4 regions of the Kosakonia oryzae genome follow, and region 3 is predicted to be linked to each of the others. Evidence: predicted binding sites of a transcription regulator. Region 3 holds the regulator's gene; each other region holds the start of a gene.

Region 1 (5,457 bases), 810 kb from region 3:
TATGCTGAGCCGCGGTGAAATCACCATGGGCCCGGTGTGGGTCGATATGTTCTATAGCTGGAAAGATCAGGGCAAGCTGCCGCCGTCGATCAAACTGGCGTTAATTGCGCCGGGTATGCCAGGACAGCCGATGTACTACGTGGTGCCGGCGCATGCCGCGCAGGCCAAACTGGCGCAGGAATTTATTGCGCTGGCGACCAGCCCGGAAGTGCAGGCGCAGGGGATTGTGAAGCAGTTCAACTGGTATCCGGGGATTGACGCGAAATACGTCAAAGCGAAGCTGGATGACGCCACCTGGCAGAAACTGTTCGCGGAAATTTCACCGCAAGATCTGGCGAAATACGGCAAAAACTTCCCGATTACCCACTACTTTGACGACATCAAAGAGGGTTACGAGAGCCAGGTTTCGAACTGATGGATGTGGATGCCCGGAGGTTGTTGGCCCGGGCATCTTTTTACGGCGATAACTCAGGTTTACCATGCGACACGCGATGAAATATTTACTGCTGGTGGCTCCGGCGACGCTGTTGATAGCGGTGTTTTTCCTCTGGCCGCTGGGCTTTTCGTTGATCTCCGCCTTTACCGGCGAGGCAGGGCAACTGACGCTGGCGCATTTTGCTAAAGTGTTGGCGCTTTATTCGAATGACATTCTGTTTACCGTGATTGTTGTGCTGACGTCGCTGGCGATCCTCGCGTTGCTGTCGATCAGCATCGCGGCAATCATTGTGCTGTCGCCATTTCGCGGCATCGTCAAAACGCTGGCCTTTTTGTACCGCCTGCCGCTGTTTATTCCCTTTATTGTGACCGCGCAAATGATGCGCACTTTTCTGGCGAAAAACGGCCTGATGAATAATGTGCTGGTCGCCGCCGGGGTGATGACGCCGATGGAGACCACGTCGCTGCTCGGCTGGAGCGGGATCATTATTACGTTTGTCTGGAAACAGATGGCTTTCACTACACTGCTGATTTGTGGCGCGATGTCGGCGGTCGATCCGGCGCATATTCTGGCAGCAAAAAACCTGGGCGCTTCTCGCCTGCGCATTCTGTTCGACATTATTTTGCCGCAGGTGCTGCCGACAATTGGCGTGGCGATGGTGCTGTCGACCGTGACGATGATGTCGGTTCTCTCTGTGCCGCTGATGATCGGCACCGGTACGCCGACGATGATGACGGTAGATATGGCGTTTCGCGTCAACTCTTACGGTGATTACCCGGTCGCCAACGCCATGGGCGTCATTTCGTATCTGATTTGCGCGCTGCTTTCCTGGTTCTACTTACGCCATAGCCTGCAGGCGAAAGGAGCGCAGTCATGAAGACCTTCCGAGAAAAGCTGCGCGGTAGTTTTCTGCTGCAAACGCTGCTGCTGACATTTCTGGTGCTGGCGCTGTTCGGCCCGCTGCTGAATCTGCTGATCTGGACGGTGGCGGAGAGCTGGTTCTTCCCGCATACGCTGCCGAGCCAGTGGGGGCTGAAATACTGGAGCCAGGTGTTTAGCCCATATAGCGATGTTTCGGGTTCGCTGTCGATAAGCGTGTTGATTGCCGTGCTGGCGGTGCTGGTTTGCCTGCTCATCTCTGTACCGGCTGGTTATGCGCTTGCCCAGCGCGGTATGCCGTGTCGTGCGTTCTTTATGCTGCTGTTTCTGATCCCGCAGGCGTTTCCTAATCTGACGGTGTATATGAACGTGGCGCGGCTGTTTTATCAATGGGGGCTAAATGGCACGATTGCCGGCGTGGTGCTGGTGCACAGCGTACATGGGCTGATGTATTCCATCTGGATAAGCGTCGCGGCATTTTCATCGCTCGATCCGCTGCTGGCGCGCGCGTCGCGCAATTTGGGCGCCGGGCCGGTATATACGTTTTTCCATATTATTCTGCCGCAGGCCGCGCCGGGGCTGATTGCCGCCAGCATCTTTGTGTTTCTGGAATCGCTGGATGAGTTTACCGCTACCTTCTTTGTCGGCGCGCCGGATATTACCACGCTGCCTATTTTGCTTTATACCGCCAGCATGTCGGGCAACTACCAGGTGTCGTCGATCACCGCGCTGATCCTGCTGGTGCCGTCGGTGCTGTTTATGCTGGTGATCCACAAGTTTATGCGCCCCGAGATGCTGTCGAAGCTGGGGAAATAAGCGGGCAGGTTGCACTAAAAATGACGGGCTCCGTAAGGCAACCCGTCACTTCAGATTCCGACAAAAATAAAGGCCATCGCACGGCGAATAACATCGCGCCGGGCGTTATTGACGCCATTTGTGGGTGAGGTTTTTTCCGGTTCGACGAGACGAAACAGCAGCACACCGATGGCGAAAGTGCTGCCTCAGTGTCAATCGCTCTTAAGCTTTAAGTGCGCTAGCCGGGCCAACACCATCAAAGCATGAAAAATCGTACTCAGACATCCCGCGGGCAGTCATGACGCTAACATATCCGCTGTCGGTGTGGCCGATATCTCACCGGGTCAAGGCTACTTCAACGCCGACAGCCGCGCCATTATTCTAAAACAAGCACAGTTCCGTAATCATGCTGAAGTACAACCGTTCTCTGTGCAGATGCTGGTATTATTGATTCCACCCCAAAATCTTAAGATGAATTTAGCGTTTTAATTTTCAAATATAAAAGAAAAGACTCTTAAGAAAAAATCATTTCTGGCGACATTGATGGCGCATTAGATATATTGAGTTATGAATGGGCAATCCTTCCACCAGGCAGATCTGGTCAGTCTGCAAAATCAAAACGGGAAGGACTGACCTTCATCTGGATATTGGATATATTACAACTGTTATGGAGTCATAAATAATGAAAATTTGGCCTTTTATTCTGTTATTCATTTCCGTGACAACGCATGCAAACTCAAATTTTGGTAGGTGGGGTACTACTTGTGATGATGATGGTTTCTCTATCAATATCAATGACAAACCCAATTCACTTATTGTTAATGATAATCAGATAGTTATAAATATACATGCAAAGGAAATCGATAAAAATAAAATTAATATTTACTATGATAGTGTTGCAGATCTTGGCAGAGGTGGCATGAATTTCGACTGGAAAAATATAAGCCAGATAAAACCGGTAGCAGAACTTAGCTTTATCAAGCAAAAAGGGGAGTTGCGCTGGAAAGGATTTTACGACAATAAGAGATCAAAATATTTTTGGATTTCTGATCCCGATTTCGTACAGTCTTATTCTGAAGGTGGTGTTATTAAGTTACATAAGTGTGGAATTTAATCCTCACCTATACTATTTCTTCTCGTTTTGTCTCTTTTACCCGGCGCTGGCGGGTAAATATTACGGTTTTCGTTGAGGTAGTTCGCTACCCGATAGTTTCCCCGCCAGAACGCAGCCATCTGCAGACAAAAAAAGCGCCCGCAGGCGCTTTTTTTATCAGGTAATGACCATCGGCCAGTCTGGCGGGGCTTTACTCGAGACGTCCGCCATGGCCTGCACCACGTTGTGCCAGATGTTGGTGAGATCCATTACTGTAATGCCCAGCAGACCGGTCGCAAACCAGCACGCCGCCGCTAAACCCATGCCGCTGCTGATCACTGCCAGACCGATATAATCAGCCCGACGGAAGCGAATATTCAGCGTGCTGGCCATAAACATCAACACTGCGCTCAATAACTGCCAGCGCAACAGAACCACGCTGGTGGTAAAGGTAGCCATGAAACCATCCTCAGAAAGAATCGAATACCGGGCGGACCAGGCGTTACGCACGAGTGGCAAAGATGACGCAGAAGTCCGCAGAAGTAGTACAACAATGTGAAACGGCATGGCCGTTTCAAGAATGTGTGAACTGTATCACATTTGATGATTTATTCGCCAGTGGAAAAAGCATCTTTTGCAGGTGATTCCTACTAATTTTGGTGGGGGTAATCACGACTTTTCGCCAGAATATATTGCTTAGCACTTGCGGGAATTAACTCTGAAATTATTCATATATTAAAGTGATATTTAGCAACCTAATTGCCACAATATTTACAGTACGCAGAACATATATTATGCTTGTGTTGTAAGCTTTATTTACCTGTTGATGGTTATTCAGGCTTCTGATCTTTATCGATATATTCTTTCTTGTCACGGTTTATGCGCGGCGCGCGTTTACGTTACGTGACAACTGTGGGCGCGTGTTTTTTCTTCCTGATTAAATCATCGCAGGCCGGTGTGGTGTTAATAACCTGCGAAAAGAAAAAAATGAAAACAGAGAATTTAGCCGTTTCTTTAGGAGACGGTGCTGCGGCGTTGACGCTTCTGGCGAAGTTGATGCCGTGGCTCGCTGCACAACGCTCCATGGAAGATATATTATCGGTCATCAATGCGTCCCTGGGCGCGCATCTTGCCTGGGTGGTGATCGAGCAGGACGACGCATGGCAGATAGCCTGCAACGGAGAGGTGGCGTGTACGCTCCGCGATGCACAGACCCTGCTGGAACAGTTGCAACTGCGTCGTAATCAGCGCGCATGGCGCGTTATATGTTGGCGACGGCATGTCGGGAAATTATTATTTCCGACACAGTCATTCACCACCAATAAATTGCAAAGCGGCATATTATGTAAGCTGAATTATAGAGATACGAGTGTCAAAGGTTATTTCTTTTTAGCGTTTGCCTATCCTTTGCCTTCACTGTCAATAATCAAGAACGTGGTTATTATTCTGGTGGAGAAGCTTAAAGATTATATGGAGGAAATTCTTGTCAGAGAACGTGCCGCTAAAGAAATGCAGCGCGTCGTGACGCAATATAAAGCACTGTTCGATCGTGCCCCGGTTTTAATGAATTCTTTCGATAAAACGAATCGCTGTATTTTATGGAATGGCGAATGTGAACGTTTATTTGGCTGGAATATTAACGAGCTTAATCAGCAGCCCGATCCATTAGCACTCTTTTTCCCCGATCCGGAGATGCGCCAGAAAATTCGCTCTTCGATTAATACTTCGCCCGCCGTCGATATGCATGAGTGGCATCCGATACGGCGCGATGGCCAGGTGCTGACCGTGCTTTGGTCAAATATTTTACTGCCTGACCGCTCGATCCTGAGTATTGGCCTGGATATCACCGAGCGTAAAAAAGTGGAGCGGCAACTGGAGAAAAAAGCAACGATTGACGATTTGACCGGCTGCTATAATCGTTTCGCTATGCTACGGAAGTTAAAGGAGGCGCTGGTACAGTGCAAACCTGAGGATTCCCGTAGCCATTTCAGTCTGTTAATGCTGGATCTGGACCACTTCAAAAATATCAATGATCGCTGGGGACATCTGACGGGCGACGCAGCGCTGGTGCATTTTTGTGACCAGATTCGTGAGCATAGCGATCCGTCTTATCTCTTTGGTCGCCTGGGTGGTGAGGAATTTCTGATTTTGATGCCGCACGCCGATCGTAAAAATGCGCTGCGTTTTAGCCAAAAAATTCGTGCGGCATTAGCCCGTTCACCGTTGTTAAGCGGCTGTGAAAAGATCCCATTAT
Region 2 (5,457 bases), 2.5 Mb from region 3:
GTCGAGCAGCGCATCATACGGTGAACACCCTTTGGCCGCCGCGCGTAGGCGGGCCTCTTCGCGGGCAAGCTTGACCACCTCTTTCAGGTTGGCGCTGAAACCTGCCCAGTCATTCGCCGGACGCTGCGTGCGCCAGGCGTGCTCGCATTTGCTGCCTGCCAGCGACTGTGCTTCGACCAGCGCTTCCGGGAGCAGCGCTGCCTGCTGGTAGTGACGCGTCATTTCACGCAGGTTTGCCTGTTCAATATCGTCCAGCGTCTCCTGCTTTGCCGCCTGTATCCACTGGCCGACACGCTTATCCGTCAGAATCTGGTGTTGCAGTACGCTGAGTTCAGCCAGCGCTTCGCCGCGTGCGGCGCTGCCGCCTGGCGGCATCATGGTGAACATATCCCAACTGGCGATGGCGGAGAGGTGGGAGAAGCGCGACAGGCGCTGGAAAGTGCGGGTGAGTTGCTGGTAGTTCTGCTTGTCCATAATGCCTCGGTTTTCGTTAGCGTTTTTTCTCTAACTACCTGAAACAGTAGTCCGGCTTTCATTTTGCCAGTTTGTACCATAATAGAAGTATAAGGTTTTTACACCCACAGAAGAGACAACAGAGTGACAACCATAAATCCTTTTATCTGGATCATTTTTGCTCTGATGGCGCTGGATGCCGTGCGTGAACTGGTTGGCGCAACCTCGATTTTTAGCCTTTTTTAACGCACATCCGCACGGAGCAAAAAAAAGCCCCGCATATGCGAGGCTCTTCTTTCGTCGTTGCATTAACGCAAACGGGAGTGGAGCCTGATGCCCACCAGAATGGCAATCAGCAGCATCAACGTAATAAAGCCGCCGACGCCATTCCAGCCATAGCTGTGCCAGAAAAAACCGCCCAGCGTCCCGGCCACGCTGGAACCCAGATAGTAGCTGAATAAATAGAGCGACGAGGCCTGGCCTTTAGCGCGCCGCGCGCGCGGACCGATCCAACTGCTGGCGACGGAGTGCGCGGCAAAGAAACCGGCGGTAAATAACAGCATGCCCGGAAAAATCAGCCACAGCGAAGAGAAAAGGGTCAGCAGCAGCCCGAACAGCATGATGACAGAGGAGCCGATCATCACCGGTCCGCGCCCATATTTGCTGGTCATCGCCCCCGCGCGCGGCGAGCTCCAGGTGCCGGTCAAATAGGCCACTGACAGCAGGCCGACGACCGCCTGGCTCAGCGACCACGGCGACAGCATCAGGCGGTAACCGATGTAGTTAAACAGCGTAACGAACGATCCCATCAGCAAAAAGCCTTCCAGGAACAGCATCGGCAGCCCTTTATCGCGAAAGTGCAGACGGAGGTTGATCAGCAAGGTTTTCGGGCGCAGCGGAGTGGGGTGAAAATGGCGCGATTCCGGCAGGATTTTCCAGAACATCAGCGCCGATGCCAGCGCACAGCAGCCAATCCCCGCGACTGCGATTCGCCAGTTAAAGAAGTCGGTAAACACACCGCTAAGCAGACGGCCGCTCATGCCGCCAATCGAGTTGCCGCTAATGTACAGCCCCATTGAGAAGGCGACAAAGCTCGGATGGATCTCCTCGCTTAAATAGGTCATCCCGACTGCCGCCACGCCGCTCAGCGACAGACCGACCAGCGCGCGCATTACCAGAATACCGTGCCAGCTTGTCATCATCGTTGACAACAGGGTACAGCAGGAAGCGAGCAGCAAGGCGGTAACCATCACTTTTTTGCGCCCGATGGCGTCCGAAAGCGGGCCGGTAAACAGCAGGCCAATCGCCAGCATGGCGGTGGAAATCGACAGTGAAATACTGCTGCTGGCTGGAGAGACGCCAAATTCATGGGACAACACCGGCAAAATCGGCTGCACGCAATAGAGCAGGGCAAAGGTTGCCAGTCCGGCGGAGAAGAGCGCCAGCGTGACGCGCATGAATTGGGGAGTACCACGTTTAATAAATTGTCCCGGCAACGCGACAGGAATTTCGTTGACAACACTTGCCGGTTCGGTGTCAACGGTTGTTGTACGACTCACTAGAGATCCTTACATTTCATACCCGTGATTCTGGCGACGGGCTTACCACAGACATAAGGGTATGAAAGGCGTAATATTCTGTCTAATATATTAATAATCTCAAATAATACTTTTAAAATATGAATATCGAACTGCGTCATCTGCGTTACTTTATCGCCGTTGCCGAGGAGTTACATTTTGGCCACGCTGCGGCGCGGCTTAATATCTCCCAACCGCCTTTGAGCCAGCAGATCCAGTTGCTCGAACAGCAGGTCGGCGCGCGTCTTCTGGCACGTACCAACCGCAGCGTCGCGCTGACGCCTGCTGGCAAACAGTTTCTTGCCGACAGTCGGCAGATTTTAAGCCTGGTCGATGAGGCCGCCGCTCGTGCCGCCCGGCTGCATCAAGGGGAAACCGGTGAATTGCGCATCGGCTTCACCTCGTCGGCGCCGTTTATTAAGGCGGTTTCCGATACGCTCTCATCGTTTCGCCAGCGCTACCCGGATGTGCATATTCAGACGCGGGAGATCAACACCCGCGAACAAATTTCTCCCCTGAATGAAGGCTCGCTGGATCTGGGGCTGATGCGTAATACGCCGCTACCTGAAACGCTGGCATGGGAGGTGATTTTGCGTGAACCGCTGCTGGCGATGATCCACCGTGACCACCCGCTGGCGGCGCGCAAGGCGGTGTCGCTGAAGGAACTGGCGCAGGAGCCGTTTGTCTTTTTCGATCCGCACGTCGGCACCGGTCTGTACGACGAGATCCTCGGGCTGATGCGGCGCTATCAGTTAATCCCCACCATAACCCAGGAAGTGGGCGAAGCGATGACGATTATCGGCCTGGTGGCGGCCGGGCTGGGCGTCTCGATCCTCCCGGCGTCGTTTCACCGGGTGCAGCTCAATGAAATGTGCTGGGTGCCGATTATTGAAGCGGATGCGGTTTCCGAAATGTGGCTGGTGTGGGCAAAACATCATGAACAGGGGACAGCAGCTGCGCGTTTCAAACAGCTACTCCTGCGTGCCGCAATCGGCTGATTTTTACACATAAGTCCTTGCAAAATGTGCTGTAACTCACAAGCCTGGGTAAAAATTTGACGGCAACTATTGAAGTGCTTCACCATAGCAAAACGTTTATTTCGAAGCGCGAAAATAAGGGAGTCAGAGGTGGTTGCTGATAGTCAGCCTGGGCATATTGATCAGATTAAGCAGACCAACGCAGGGGCGGTTTATCGCCTTATTGATCAGCTTGGCCCGGTTTCGCGCATCGATTTATCGCGTCTGGCGCAGCTCGCGCCGGCGAGCATTACCAAAATTGTGCGTGAAATGCTGGAAGCGCATCTGGTGCAGGAGACGGAGATCCAGGAGCCGGGTAGCCGCGGGCGTCCGGCGGTCGGTCTGGTGGTAGAAACCGAAGCCTGGCACTATCTCTCGCTGCGTATTAGCCGCGGTGAAATCTTTCTCTCGCTGCGCGATCTCAGCAGCAAGCTGGTGGTGGAAGACCGGCTTGAACTGCCGCTGGTCGATGAGATGTCGCTGCTGGAGCGCATTATTCACCTTATCGACAGCTTTTTTACCCGCCACCAGAACCGGCTGGAGCGCCTGACCTCAATTGCCATCACGCTGCCGGGAATCATTGATACTGAGAATGGTATCGTTCACCGCATGCCGTTTTACACCGAAGTGAAAGATATGCCGCTGGGTGAAACGCTGGAGAAGCATACCGGCGTGCCGGTTTACGTGCAGCATGACATCAGCGCTTGGACCATGGCCGAAGCGCTATTCGGCGCTTCACGCGGCGCGCGGGATGTGATTCAGGTGGTGATCGACCACAACGTTGGCGCCGGGGTGATCACTGACGGACGCTTGCTGCACGCGGGCAGCAGTAGCCTGGTGGAGATTGGACACACGCAGGTGGACCCTTACGGTAAGCGCTGCTATTGCGGCAACAATGGCTGCCTTGAAACCATTGCCAGCGTTGAAAGCGTGCTGGAACTGGCGCAGTTACGTATGAGCCAGTCGATGAGCTCGATGCTGCATCAGAAGCCGTTAACGGTGGAGTGGTTATGCCAGGCGGCACAGCAGGGCGATCTGCTGGCGAAAGATATCATCAACGGCGTCGGCGCCAATATTGGCCGTATCCTCGCCATTATGGTGAATTTGTTCAACCCGCAAAAAATACTCATTGGCTCGCCGCTGAGCAAAGCGGCAGACATTCTCTTTCCCGCTATTGCCGATTGCATCCGCCAGCAGGCGTTACCGGCATACAGCCAGCATATTTCCGTTGAGAGCACCCAGTTCACCAATCAGGGCACAATGGCCGGTGCTGCGCTGGTAAAAGACGCGATGTATAACGGATCTTTGCTTATCCGTTTGTTGCAGGGATAACATTTTTACACTGTCGCCGCAAAAATTGCGCTACCTCAAGCTGGGTCGGTGATACTTATCTTAGACTTTCTCCACTGAATTATTCTCCTGGTTTATATTTTCGTAGAACAACGGTGGAAATCGAGATGCTTAAGCGTTTCTTTGTAACGGGTACAGACACTTCTGTCGGGAAGACAGTGGCATCCCGCGCGCTTCTCCAGGCGCTGGCTGCCAGCGGCAAAACAGTGGCAGGTTACAAACCTGTTGCTAAAGGAAGCAAAGAGACGCCGGAAGGATTGCGCAACAAAGACGCGCTGGTACTGCAAAGCGTTTCCTCGCTGGATTTACCTTATCAGGCGATAAACCCGATTGCCCTGAGCGAAGAGGAAAGTAGCGTTGCGCATAGTTGCCCCATCAATTACAGCCTGCTTTCCAACGGACTGCTCAACCTGTGCGAAAAGGTCGATCATGTGGTGGTCGAGGGAACCGGCGGCTGGCGCAGCCTGATGAATGATTTGCGCCCGCTCTCCGAGTGGGTGGTGCAGGAGCAGATGGCGGTGGTGATGGTGGTGGGTATTCAGGAAGGCTGCATTAACCACGCTTTGCTGACCGCGCAGGCGATTGCCAGCGATGGCCTGCCGCTGATTGGCTGGGTGGCGAACCGTATCAACCCGGGGCTGGCGCATTACGCTGAAATTATCAATGTGCTGAGCAAAAAACTGCCTGCACCGCTGGTGGGTGAGTTACCTTATCTGCCGCGCGCCGAGCAGCGCGATCTGGCGCAATACATCAATTTGCAGATGGCGACCGGCATGTTAGTTGCCGACCGCATCCTCGCCTGAAAAAAGCCCCTCATCGGAGGGGCTTTTGTTACGCATCATGAATATTCAGTACCCGGCGCGTTCTGCCCGAACTTAAATACTCTGCAATATAGTCCTGCGAAATTTCACCATTATAACGACCATCCTCATCGACAATCGGCATCCAGCTGGTGTTGCTTTCGTACAGCCGTGACAGCACCACGCGCAGGTTATCCTCCGCTTTCCCGGTAATGCGGAACGGATGTAGCAAATCGGAACAACTGCCTGGCGCGTTTCGTG
Region 3 (5,457 bases):
CGCCTGGAGCGAAGAGCCCGGGCAGGCAAAACACAAACCGCGTCTGGTCGTGTTTCACGGGCTGGAAGGTAGCCTGCATAGCCCGTATGCGCATGGTCTGATCCATGCGGCAAAAGAGCGCGGCTGGCTGGGCGTGGTGATGCATTTTCGCGGGTGTAGCGGCATTCCCAACCGCCTGAACCGCATCTACCACTCCGGTGAAACCGAAGATGGCACCTGGTTTTTACGCTGGCTGCCAGAAACCTTCGGCCCGGCACCGACCGCAGCGGTAGGTTATTCGCTGGGCGGCAATATGCTCGGCTGTCTGCTGGCCAAAGCCGATGATTCTCTTCCCGTTGATGCAGCCGTGATCGTCTCTGCGCCATTGATGCTGGAAGCGTGCAGCTATCATATGGAAAAAGGGTTTTCCCGCTTTTATCAGCGTTACCTGCTAAATTTGCTGAAAGCGAACGCCGCACGCAAATTAAGAGCCTATCCTGGCTCGCTGCCGACAACGCTGCCAGCACTGCGGAAAGTGCGGCGTATTCGCGAGTTTGACGATCTGATCACCGCCAAAATTCACGGCTTTGCTGATGCGCTGGATTACTATCGCCGCTGTAGCGCCATGCCGCAGTTGCCGTTGATCCGCAAACCGACGCTGATCATTCACGCCAAAGACGATCCATTTATGGATCATAACGTTATTCCGGACGCCGGGTATTTACCGCCGAATATTGAGTACCAACTGACAGAACACGGCGGTCATGTCGGGTTTGTCGGCGGTACGCTGCGCCGACCAGAAATGTGGCTGGAAAAGCGCATTCCGGATTGGCTTTCCACCTGGCTGAGAACATCATGATTATTCCCTGGCAAGAGATTGACGCCGACACGCTGAACAATCTGATTGAGAGCTTTGTCTTGCGCGAAGGCACCGATTATGGTGAACATGAACGTTCGCTAGAACAAAAGGTCGCTGACGTTAAACGTCAACTGCAACGCGGTGAAGCTGTACTGGTGTGGTCGGAACTGCACGAGACGGTAAATATTATGCCGCGTGGGCAGTTCCACAATTAACCGGGTAGATGGCGGCTGACTATACTGCAAACACAGTTTTATTCAGGGAGTTGCTATGTCCGCCAAACATCCGGTCATCGCCGTTACTGGCTCCAGCGGCGCGGGAACCACCACGACCAGCGTCGCCTTCCGTAAAATCTTCGCCCAGCTCAACATGCATGCCGCAGAAGTGGAAGGTGACAGCTTCCATCGCTTTACCCGTCCGGAAATGGATATGGCGATCCGCAAAGCCCGCGATCTTGGGCGGCATATCAGTTACTTTGGCCCGGATGCCAATGACTTTGGCCTGCTCGAACAGACCTTTAGCGAATATGGCCAGAGCGGAACCGGGCAAACGCGTAAATATCTGCATACCTACGATGAAGCGGTGCCGTGGAATCAGGTTCCGGGCACGTTTACGCCCTGGCAACCGCTGCCGGAACCCACCGACGTGCTGTTTTACGAAGGGCTGCACGGCGGCGTAGTGACACCGCAAAATGACGTGGCGCGGCACGTTGATTTACTGGTTGGCGTGGTGCCGATCGTCAACCTGGAGTGGATCCAGAAACTGATTCGCGACACCAGCGAACGTGGGCACTCCCGTGAAGCGGTGATGGATTCGGTGGTTCGCTCGATGGAAGATTACATCAACTTTATCACCCCGCAGTTTTCCCGCACGCACATCAACTTCCAGCGCGTGCCGACGGTCGATACTTCTAACCCATTTGCCGCAAAAGGCATTCCGTCGCTGGATGAAAGCTTTGTAGTCATTCACTTCCAGAATTTGCAGGGCATTGATTACCCGTGGCTGTTGGCGATGCTGCAGGGTTCGTTTATTTCCCATATGGATACGCTGGTGGTACCGGGCGGCAAGATGGGGCTGGCGATGGAATTGATTATGACGCCGCTGGTGCAACGGCTGATGGAAGGGAAAAAGATTAAGTAGCCCGGCAAGCCTGGCGCCGGGCCAGGGCATCAGGCTTCGATAACCTCGTAGGAGTGAGTGATCTTCACGGCCTTCTCCAGCATCAGCGCTACGGAGCAATATTTTTCCGCCGACAGATCCACCGCGCGGGAAACCGCCGCGTCTTTCAGCGCCTTACCGGTGACGATAAAGTGCAGATTGATGTGCGTAAACAGACGCGGTGCCTCTTCACGGCGCTCGGAAGTCAGCTTCACTTCGCAGTCGGTCACGTCGTGGCGCCCTTTCTGCAGGATGGAAACGACGTCGATTGCACTGCAACCGCCCGCCGCCATCAGCACCATCTCCATCGGGCTTGGCGCTTTATCCCCGGAATTACCGTCCATCAGAATTTGGTGGCCAGATGCGGACTCACCCAGGAAGGTCAACCCTTCAACCCATTTCACACGTGCCTGCATTTTATACACTCCGGAGTAGTAATTTTCTCCACAGATTACGCGTACATAACAAAACTCGCAACGGAAGGCGACCTGCGTCATGCTGAAGCGAGACACCAGGAGACAGGCGTGAAAACCTATGCTAAAACAATCTGGATGCTACAAAGATAAATGGATGTTACGCATGTATGCATGACATCGTAGATTAGAGGCCGCAGATAACGCTGACGGCCCACTTCTCAGGACATGAGAAGCTTTGATTGCAACCCCGCAAGCAGGCTGAAACCTATATCCCCGCTTTCGGAGCCAGCTTATAACAGAGGATAACCGCGCATGGTGCTTGGCAAACCGCAAACAGACCCGACTCTCGAATGGTTCTTGTCTCATTGCCACATTCATAAGTACCCGTCGAAGAGCACGCTGATTCACCAGGGTGAAAAGGCGGAAACGCTGTATTACATCGTTAAAGGCTCAGTGGCAGTGCTAATCAAGGATGAGGAAGGTAAAGAGATGATTCTCTCTTACCTTAATCAGGGTGATTTTATCGGTGAACTGGGCTTGTTCGAAGAAGGTCAGGAGCGCAGTGCCTGGGTACGCGCCAAGACCGCTTGTGAAGTCGCCGAAATTTCCTACAAAAAATTCCGTCAGCTTATCCAGGTGAACCCGGATATTCTGATGCGTCTCTCCGCGCAGATGGCGCGTCGCCTTCAGGTGACCTCGGAGAAAGTCGGCAACCTGGCGTTCCTGGACGTAACGGGCCGTATCGCGCAGACATTGCTTAATCTGGCAAAACAGCCGGACGCAATGACTCACCCGGACGGCATGCAGATTAAAATCACTCGCCAGGAGATTGGCCAAATCGTTGGTTGCTCCCGTGAGACTGTCGGCCGCATCCTGAAAATGCTGGAAGATCAAAACCTGATCTCCGCCCACGGCAAAACCATCGTGGTATACGGAACACGTTAATCCGTAAAACGGCGCATCGTTTACCCGGCGCGCCGTTTTCTCTCCTCATGTGGCGCAGGCTGATTTATCACCCCGAAATCAACTACGCACTGCGACAAACGCTGGTGTTATGTCTGCCTGTGGCGATTGGCCTGCTCGTCGGCCATCTGCAACAGGGTCTGCTTTTCTCACTCGTTCCCGCTTGCTGCAACATTGCCGGTCTCGACACGCCGCATAAGCGCTTCTTTAAGCGCCTGATGATTGGCGGCTGTCTGTTTGCAGGTAGCAGCCTGGCGGTGCAATTGTTGCTGGCGGAAGATCTTCCGCTGCCGCTGATCTTTACCATGCTGACTCTGCTACTGGGCGTCACGGCCGAGATCAGCGCATTGCACGGGCGTTTATTGCCCGCCTCGCTGATTGCCGCCATCTTCACGCTCAGCCTCGCCGGGAATATGCCGGTGTGGGAGCCACTGCTGATCTACACGCTGGGCACGCTATGGTACGGGCTGTTTAACTGGTTCTGGTTCTGGATGTGGCGAGAACAACCACTGCGCGAATCGTTAAGTTTGCTCTACCGGCAACTGGCTGATTATTGCGAAGCCAAATACAGCCTGCTGACGCAGCATGCCGATCCGGAAAAAGCCCTGCCGCCGCTGCTTGCACGCCAGCAAAAAGTGGTGGATATGATTAGCCAGTGCTACCAACAGCTGCATATGCTGGCGGCCAATCAGCATAACGACTACAAACGCCTGCTGCGCGTTTTCCAGGTCGCGCTGGATTTGCAAGAGCATATTTCCGTCAGCCTGCACCAGCCGGAAGAGGTACAAAAGCTGGTTGAACAAACCCACGCCGAGCAGGTGATTCGCTGGAATGCGCAGACCGTCGCCGCCCGTTTACGCGTGCTGGCGGACGACATTCTCTACCATCGCTATCCGACGCGTTTCACAATGGAGAAGCAAATCGGCGCGCTGGAAAAAATCGCCCGCCAGCACCCGGATAATCCGGTAGGCCAGTTTTGCGCCTGGCACTTTAGCCGCATCGCCCGCGTACTGCGTACGCAGCGTCCTCTGTACATCCGCGATCTGATGGCGGAGAAGCAGCGTCGATTGCCATTGCTCCCGGCGCTGAAAAGCTATTTATCCCTGAAATCTGCCGCGCTGCGTAATGCGGCGCGCATCAGCGTAATGCTCAGTATTGCCAGCCTGATGGGCAGCGCCCTGCATCTGCCGAAGCCCTACTGGATCATGATGACGATTATGTTTGTCACGCAAAATGGTTATGGCGCGACACGCGTGCGCATTGTCCACCGGGCGGCAGGAACCCTTGCCGGGCTGGTGATCGCCGGGATCACGCTGCACTTTCATGTTCCGCTCGGTTTTACGCTGACGGCCATGTTATTGATTACGCTGGTCAGCTATCTGATTATCCGCAAAAGTTACGGCTGGGCGATGGTCGGTTTTACCATTACCGCGGTGTACTCATTGCAACTGCTGACCTTAAATGGCGAAGAATTTATTGTCGCGCGGCTAATCGATACCTTAATTGGCTGCCTGATCGCCTTTGGCGGTATGGTCTGGTTGTGGCCGCAATGGCAAAGCGGCTTGCTGCGTCAGAATGCCCACGACGCGCTGGAAACAGATCAGCAGGCGATTCGCCTGATCCTCAGCGATGACCCGCAGCCAACACCGCTCGCCTGGCAGCGTATGCGCGTCAACCAGGCACATAATGCACTTTTTAACTCGCTCAATCAGGCAATGCAGGAACCCGGCTTTAACACCCGCTATCTGGAAGATATGAAGTTGTGGGTCACACACAGCCAATTTATTGTCGAACATATCAATGCGATGACCACGCTGGCGCGCGAGCATACGATGCTGACGCCGGAACTGGCGCAGCGCTATTTGCAGTCCTGTGAAATTGCGCTGCAGCGTTGTCAGCAGCGGCTGGAGTATGACGGGCCGGGAGAGTCCGGTGACGTCAATATTCTGGAAGCGCCGGAAACGCTGACCCACGGGCCAATGAGCACGCTTGAACAGCATTTACAACGGGTTATCGGGCATCTGAACACCATGCACACCATTTCGTCAGTGGCATGGCGTCAGCGCCCGCATCACGGCATTT
Region 4 (5,457 bases), 1.3 Mb from region 3:
CGCACTGCTCTCTGTTCGCGAAGGCGATAAAGAGCGCGTAGTGGATCTGGCGGCTAAGCTGCTGAAACAGGGCTTTGAACTGGATGCAACCCACGGTACAGCGATTGTGCTGGGCGAAGCCGGTATCAACCCGCGCCTGGTGAACAAAGTGCATGAAGGTCGTCCGCACATTCAGGATCGTATCAAGAATGGCGAGTACACCTACATTATCAACACCACGGCAGGCCGTCAGGCGATTGAGGATTCCAAACTGATTCGCCGCAGCGCGCTGCAATACAAAGTGCATTACGACACCACGCTGAACGGCGGCTTTGCCACCGCGATGGCGCTGAATGCGGATGCCACCGAGAAAGTGATTTCCGTGCAGGAAATGCACGCGCAAATCCGCAAGTAAGCCTGACACCGGCCCGTTTCGCGGGCCGGTTTTCCTTTCCCGACTTCTACGTTTTGTAGGCCTGATAAGCGAAGCGCCATCAGGCATGATCCTGCTCCTGCGTTGCGGTTAGTCGCCGGATGGCGGCGTTGCCTTATCCGACTTACAACAGCTTTCTGTTATTGCCAACCTTCAGAAGGTTCTGCATTTCCCCACGCTTACAGAGCGTTAACCTAAAATGGGTTAACAGACAAATGAAATTCACTGAAAGCAGGGAGATAACCATGCAAATGAACAAACTTCTGATGACGTCGATTTTTACTGCCGCAGCGCTGTTCACCGTTGCCGGTTGTTCTTCAAATCAGGCAGTTCGCACCACGGATGGCCGCACCATTGTGACCGATGGTAAACCGAAGGTGGATGATGACACCGGGATGGTTTCCTATAAAAATGCTGAAACCGGTAAAACCGAGCAGATTAACCGTGACCAGGTGAAAAACATGAGTGAGCTGGATAACTGATCCGGCTTGCTGTGAGAAGGAGTCCCGCTGCGGCGGGACTTTTTTATGCGCTTATTTCAGCAGTGCGGCGTCGATTTTCACCACGATTTTACGCAGCACGGCGGGCGACGTCAGGCTGCACATTGGGCGGTGTAGCTCCAGCGGGAAGATAATTGCCAGTTCTTCAGGCTGTAAATGGATCAGCGTCTCGCTGGCAATGTGCTGACAAAAACCGAGATCGTACGCGTCATTAAACGGCTCGCTAAGTTCAAGCGGTAAGCCGGCCACGCCCGCGCCAACCACCTCTTCACCGCTTAATACAATATGGATATCAATATATTGGCGATGAAATTCCGGGCGCTGCTCAGCCAGCAGCCGGGTATGCCCTTCAACCACTGAGAAGAAAACGCTGTCGCCCTGCAACGGATATTTTCCCGCCGCCAGCGAGTGCGGTTTCTTATCGAGAATGGCCTGGAGCGTCTGGCGAATAACTGCCGGATAGAGCGGATTCATCGCGCCAGCGGATAAGGTATCAATGATCATGCGGGGGCATCCTGGTTAACGTAGTTTTGTAACAGGGAAAGGCTTTGCGAAACGATGGTGGCCACCGGCGGTGCGATATCCACCGCCAGAACGTCGGGTTCGTCATCGGCGGGAACTTCCAGCGCGGCGAACTGGCTTTGCAGCAGCGCTTCGGGCATAAAATGCCCCTGGCGCTGGCGCATTCTCTCCAGCACGCAGGTGTAATCTCCTTTGAGCCAGAGAAAACAGAGATTGTTGTTGCCTCTGCGAAGCTGGTCGCGATAGCGTTTTTTCAGCGCCGAGCAGACCAGCACGCCAGATTCATTTTTCTGTTCCAGACTAAAAATAACGTCGGAAAGGCGTTCCAGCCACGGCAGGCGATCGTCATCATCCAATGCCTGGCCCGAGGCCATTTTACGAATATTCTGTCGGGGATGCAGATCGTCACCATCGATAAACTTCGCCTGCATTACCTGCGCAAGCGCCAGACCTACCGTGCTTTTCCCGGTACCGGAGACGCCCATTAAAATCACGCACTGACCAGCCATCATGCGCTCCTTACACTGCAACCAACATGCCGCCATCGACGAACAGTAAATGTCCGTTAACGAAGTCGGAGGCTTTGGAGGAGAGAAACACCGCGGCGCCAACCAGCTCCTGCGGATCGCCCCAGCGTGCGGCAGGGGTGCGTTTGCATAACCAGTCGGTGAATGCTTTGTCATCCACCAACGCCTGCGTCATGGCGGTTTTAAAATAGCCAGGCGCAATGCCGTTGACCTGAATATTGTGGCGCGCCAGTTCAACGCACATGCCGCGCGTCAGCATTTTCACTGCGCCTTTCGCGGCGGCATATGGCGTAATGGTGTCGCGGCCCAGTTCACTCTGCATTGAGCAGATGTTGACGATTTTGCCCTGCTGGCGCGCCATCATGCGTTTAGCGACGGCCTGCGATACCAGGAAAACGGCGGTCTGGTTAACGGCAATAACCGCGTTCCACTCATCCACCGGGAACTCGGTAAAAGGATGACGACGCTGGATGCCTGCGTTATTGAACAGCACGTCGATGGCGCCGATATGGCGTTCAATATTGTCAATCGCCTGCTCAACGGATTCGGCATCGGTCACGTTGAATACCGCGACATGCGCGGTTGCGCCTTCATCGCGCAGTTTCATCGCGGCCTGTTCGGCGCGTTCCGCAGAGATATCGTTAATAATGATTTCCGCGCCGTACTGTGCCAGCCCCTGCGCCATAACAAAACCGATCCCCTGACCAGAGCCGGTAATTAAAATGCGTTTGCCGTTTAAACTGAAAAGATCGTTCATTGGTATTTCCTGAGCGAATGATGTGGCCTCTATCTCACGGTTTTTACCCTCGCTGAACTGTGACGCAGATCACTCAAATCCATGTTACGAAAAGGGGTTACTTTTAGTGTGAAGCCGGGCGGAAAACTGAGGGCAATCCGGCAGTTAACTGCACGTTGCAGCGCGGCTGGGCAATTCTCTTTTTCGGCGACAAGGGGCATAATAACGGGCTCGGGCTGGCGTCAGGACAGGTAGCAACCATGAAGGCACAACGTATTACTTTGCATGATATCGCTGCGCTGGCGGGCGTAACTAAAATGACGGTCAGCCGCTATCTGCGCACGCCGGAAAAGGTGAAGCCCGACACGGCTGAGCGGATCGCCAGCGTCATTGCTGAAGTGGGTTACCAACCCGACCCGGATAACCCGGCGATGTCTGCCAACGTGCTGCCGCGCATCGGCGTGCTGATCCCCTCTTTTAATAATCAAATCTTTGCCGACTTGCTCGCCGGGATTGAATCGGTCACTTCTGCGCAGGGTTACCAGACGCTGGTGGTCAATTATGACTACGACAGCCAGCGCGAAGAGGAGCAAATTGCTACGGTTTTAGCCTTTAATGTCAAAGGGTTGCTGCTTACTGAGTCGGTTCATAGTCTGCGGGCGGAAAAGTATCTGAAAGCGGCCAAAATTCCGATTGCCGAAGTGATGGGGCTGTCGTCGAATGCCGATCGGATCAATGTCGGTTTCGACAATATGAAGGCCGGTTTTGATATGACCACCATGCTGCTGGCCAGCGGCAAGCGGCGCATTATCTACTTCGGCTCGATGTCTGACGTGCGCGACGAGCAACGCTATAACGGTTACTGCCAGGCGATGGAAGCGCAGGGGTTACCGGTCGGACGCATTGCGCCAAATAAGGTGTCCTCGATTTCTATCGGTACCGGCATGATGACGCTGGCGCGGCAAATGTACCCGGATATGGACGGTATTTTATGTACTAACGACGACCTTGCCGTTGGGGTGTTACAGGAGTGCCTTACTTCCGGGATCAAAGTGCCTGCTGAGATCGCGATTGCCGGGTTCCACGGTCTGGAGATTGGGCAGGTTATCAGCCCACGTCTGGCCAGCGTTTTGACCCCCCGCTTTGAGATGGGAAAGGTCGCGACCGAAATCCTGCTCAAGAAAATCAAAGGGTTGCCAACCATTGAACACGTCGATTTGCACTATCGCCTGTCGATGGGCGAAACCATCTGAACCTTTCTGTCGCGCGGGCTGTTGTTAGTATTTTGTTGTGCTTATGTCGCACCTTTTCAGGGGGAATGCGGCATTTTACCCGCGCCGATCACGAAGAAGGTAACACGTTTTTTTAACACAATTCAGCGTGATGGAGATCGCAAAAATACCCGCCGAAAACCCGTTTGATAAGACCCAGGACGTACTGAAACTTTCAAACAGGTATCACGATGAATACAAAAACGAACCAGACCGTACTGCTGATCGCTCCTGTTGTAGACAGCCTGCTCGATCGCCTCTCCACTGCTTTCACGGTGCATCGCCTTTATGAACAAGCTGACGCAGAGGCTTTTCTGCAACGCGTTGGGGCCGATATTCAGGTCGTCGTGACGCGAGGCGATATCGGCGTCACCCATCATGTGCTGGAAGCCTTGCCGCAGGTGGGGCTGGTGGCACTGTTCGGGGTAGGTACTGATGCCGTTGATCTGAACTACACCCGCAAACGCAATATTGCTGTCACCATCACCTCTGGCGTGTTAACGCAAGGGGTGGCCGATCTGGCGATGGGGTTGCTGCTGGCGGGGGCGCGTCAGCTCTGCCAGGGCGATCGTTTTGTCCGCGAGGGGCGCTGGTTAATTTCTGCGCCAGCGCTGGCAACGCAGGTCAGCGGCAAACGCATTGGCATCTTCGGTATGGGCAATATCGGCCAGGCCATCGCCCGTCGGGCCAGCGGTTTCGATATGGAGATCCTCTACAACGACCGGCAGCCGATTGTCGGGCTGGATTATCACTGGTGTGCAGATCTGCATACCCTCGCTCATGAGAGCGATTTTCTGGTGATTGCGGCTTCTGCCGGAGCAGCAAACCACAAACTGATCGATGCCTCAGTATTTAATGTGATGCCGAAACATGCCTGGTTAATTAATATCGCGCGCGGTTCACTGGTCGATGAAACGGCATTGATCCACGCGCTACAAAACGGTGTTATCGCCGGTGCTGGTCTGGACGTTTATGAAGATGAACCGAATGTCCCGGCAGGGCTGATCGCGCTCGACAACGTTGTACTGCAACCGCACGTTGCCAGCGCAACGCATGAAACCCGACAAAAAATGAGCGATGTGGTGTACGCCAACGTTGCCGCTTATTTTGCTCAGGCACCGCTGCCCAATGTGATTGCCTGATCCTCACCTCTGCCTCAGAGAGAAAATATATGAACACTAAAATACCCGGCACGCGCTGGTGGCGGATCATTGCGCCTGTGCTTATTGCCTGCATTATTTCGTTTATGGACAGGGTTAATATCAGCTTCGCGCTGCCAGGCGGTATGGAAGCGGATTTAGGCATCACCAGCCAGATGGCTGGCGTCGCCAGCGGGATCTTTTTTATCGGTTATCTGTTCTTGCAAATTCCCGGCGGGCGTAGTGCGGTAAACGGCAGCGGCAAGCGTTTTATCGCCTGGTCGCTGCTGGCGTGGGCGGTGGTTTCTGTCGCCACCGGCTTCGTAACGCATGAGTATCAACTGCTGGTA

The links. The regulator CRP, encoded in region 3, controls carbon source genes, mostly activating them, when cyclic AMP is high. The targets are predictions, from matches to a motif close to ATGTGANNNNNNTCACAT.
Positions count from the first base shown of each region.
Region 1: AWR26_RS23845 (YjcB family protein) is a predicted target of CRP. The motif match lies at 3,786-3,803, and genes of this name have one in related genera.
Region 2: mlc (sugar metabolism global transcriptional regulator Mlc) is a predicted target of CRP. The motif match lies at 3,053-3,070, and genes of this name have one in related genera.
Region 4: idnO (gluconate 5-dehydrogenase) is a predicted target of CRP. The motif match lies at 2,739-2,756, and genes of this name have one in related genera.

Region 1 covers NZ_CP014007.2:5,026,581-5,032,037, reverse strand. Annotated here, with positions in the region: gene AWR26_RS23865 (ABC transporter substrate-binding protein) at 1-415, shown strand, start outside; gene AWR26_RS23860 (ABC transporter permease) at 480-1,313, shown strand; gene AWR26_RS23855 (ABC transporter permease) at 1,310-2,131, shown strand; gene AWR26_RS23850 (hypothetical protein) at 2,793-3,224, shown strand; gene AWR26_RS23845 (YjcB family protein) at 3,381-3,662, opposite strand; gene AWR26_RS23840 (GGDEF domain-containing protein) at 4,191-5,457, shown strand, end outside.
Region 2 covers NZ_CP014007.2:2,925,383-2,930,839, reverse strand. Annotated here, with positions in the region: gene AWR26_RS13940 (carboxypeptidase M32) at 1-474, opposite strand, end outside; gene AWR26_RS25745 (KPN_01571 family protein) at 598-699, shown strand; gene AWR26_RS13935 (MFS transporter) at 762-2,012, opposite strand; gene AWR26_RS13930 (LysR family transcriptional regulator) at 2,132-3,028, shown strand; gene mlc (sugar metabolism global transcriptional regulator Mlc) at 3,158-4,378, shown strand; gene bioD (dethiobiotin synthase) at 4,504-5,199, shown strand; gene osmV (osmoprotectant ABC transporter ATP-binding protein OsmV) at 5,228-5,457, opposite strand, start outside.
Region 3 covers NZ_CP014007.2:418,039-423,495, reverse strand. Annotated here, with positions in the region: gene AWR26_RS01915 (hydrolase) at 1-838, shown strand, start outside; gene AWR26_RS01910 (YheU family protein) at 835-1,053, shown strand; gene AWR26_RS01905 (phosphoribulokinase) at 1,109-1,978, shown strand; gene AWR26_RS01900 (OsmC family protein) at 2,008-2,412, opposite strand; gene crp (cAMP-activated global transcriptional regulator CRP) at 2,725-3,357, shown strand; gene AWR26_RS01890 (YccS/YhfK family putative transporter) at 3,405-5,457, shown strand, end outside.
Region 4 covers NZ_CP014007.2:4,547,941-4,553,397, reverse strand. Annotated here, with positions in the region: gene carB (carbamoyl-phosphate synthase large subunit) at 1-394, shown strand, start outside; gene AWR26_RS21560 (YgdI/YgdR family lipoprotein) at 664-894, shown strand; gene AWR26_RS21555 (YhcH/YjgK/YiaL family protein) at 946-1,416, opposite strand; gene AWR26_RS21550 (gluconokinase) at 1,413-1,943, opposite strand; gene idnO (gluconate 5-dehydrogenase) at 1,954-2,718, opposite strand; gene AWR26_RS21540 (LacI family DNA-binding transcriptional regulator) at 2,958-3,950, shown strand; gene AWR26_RS21535 (2-hydroxyacid dehydrogenase) at 4,160-5,110, shown strand; gene AWR26_RS21530 (MFS transporter) at 5,140-5,457, shown strand, end outside.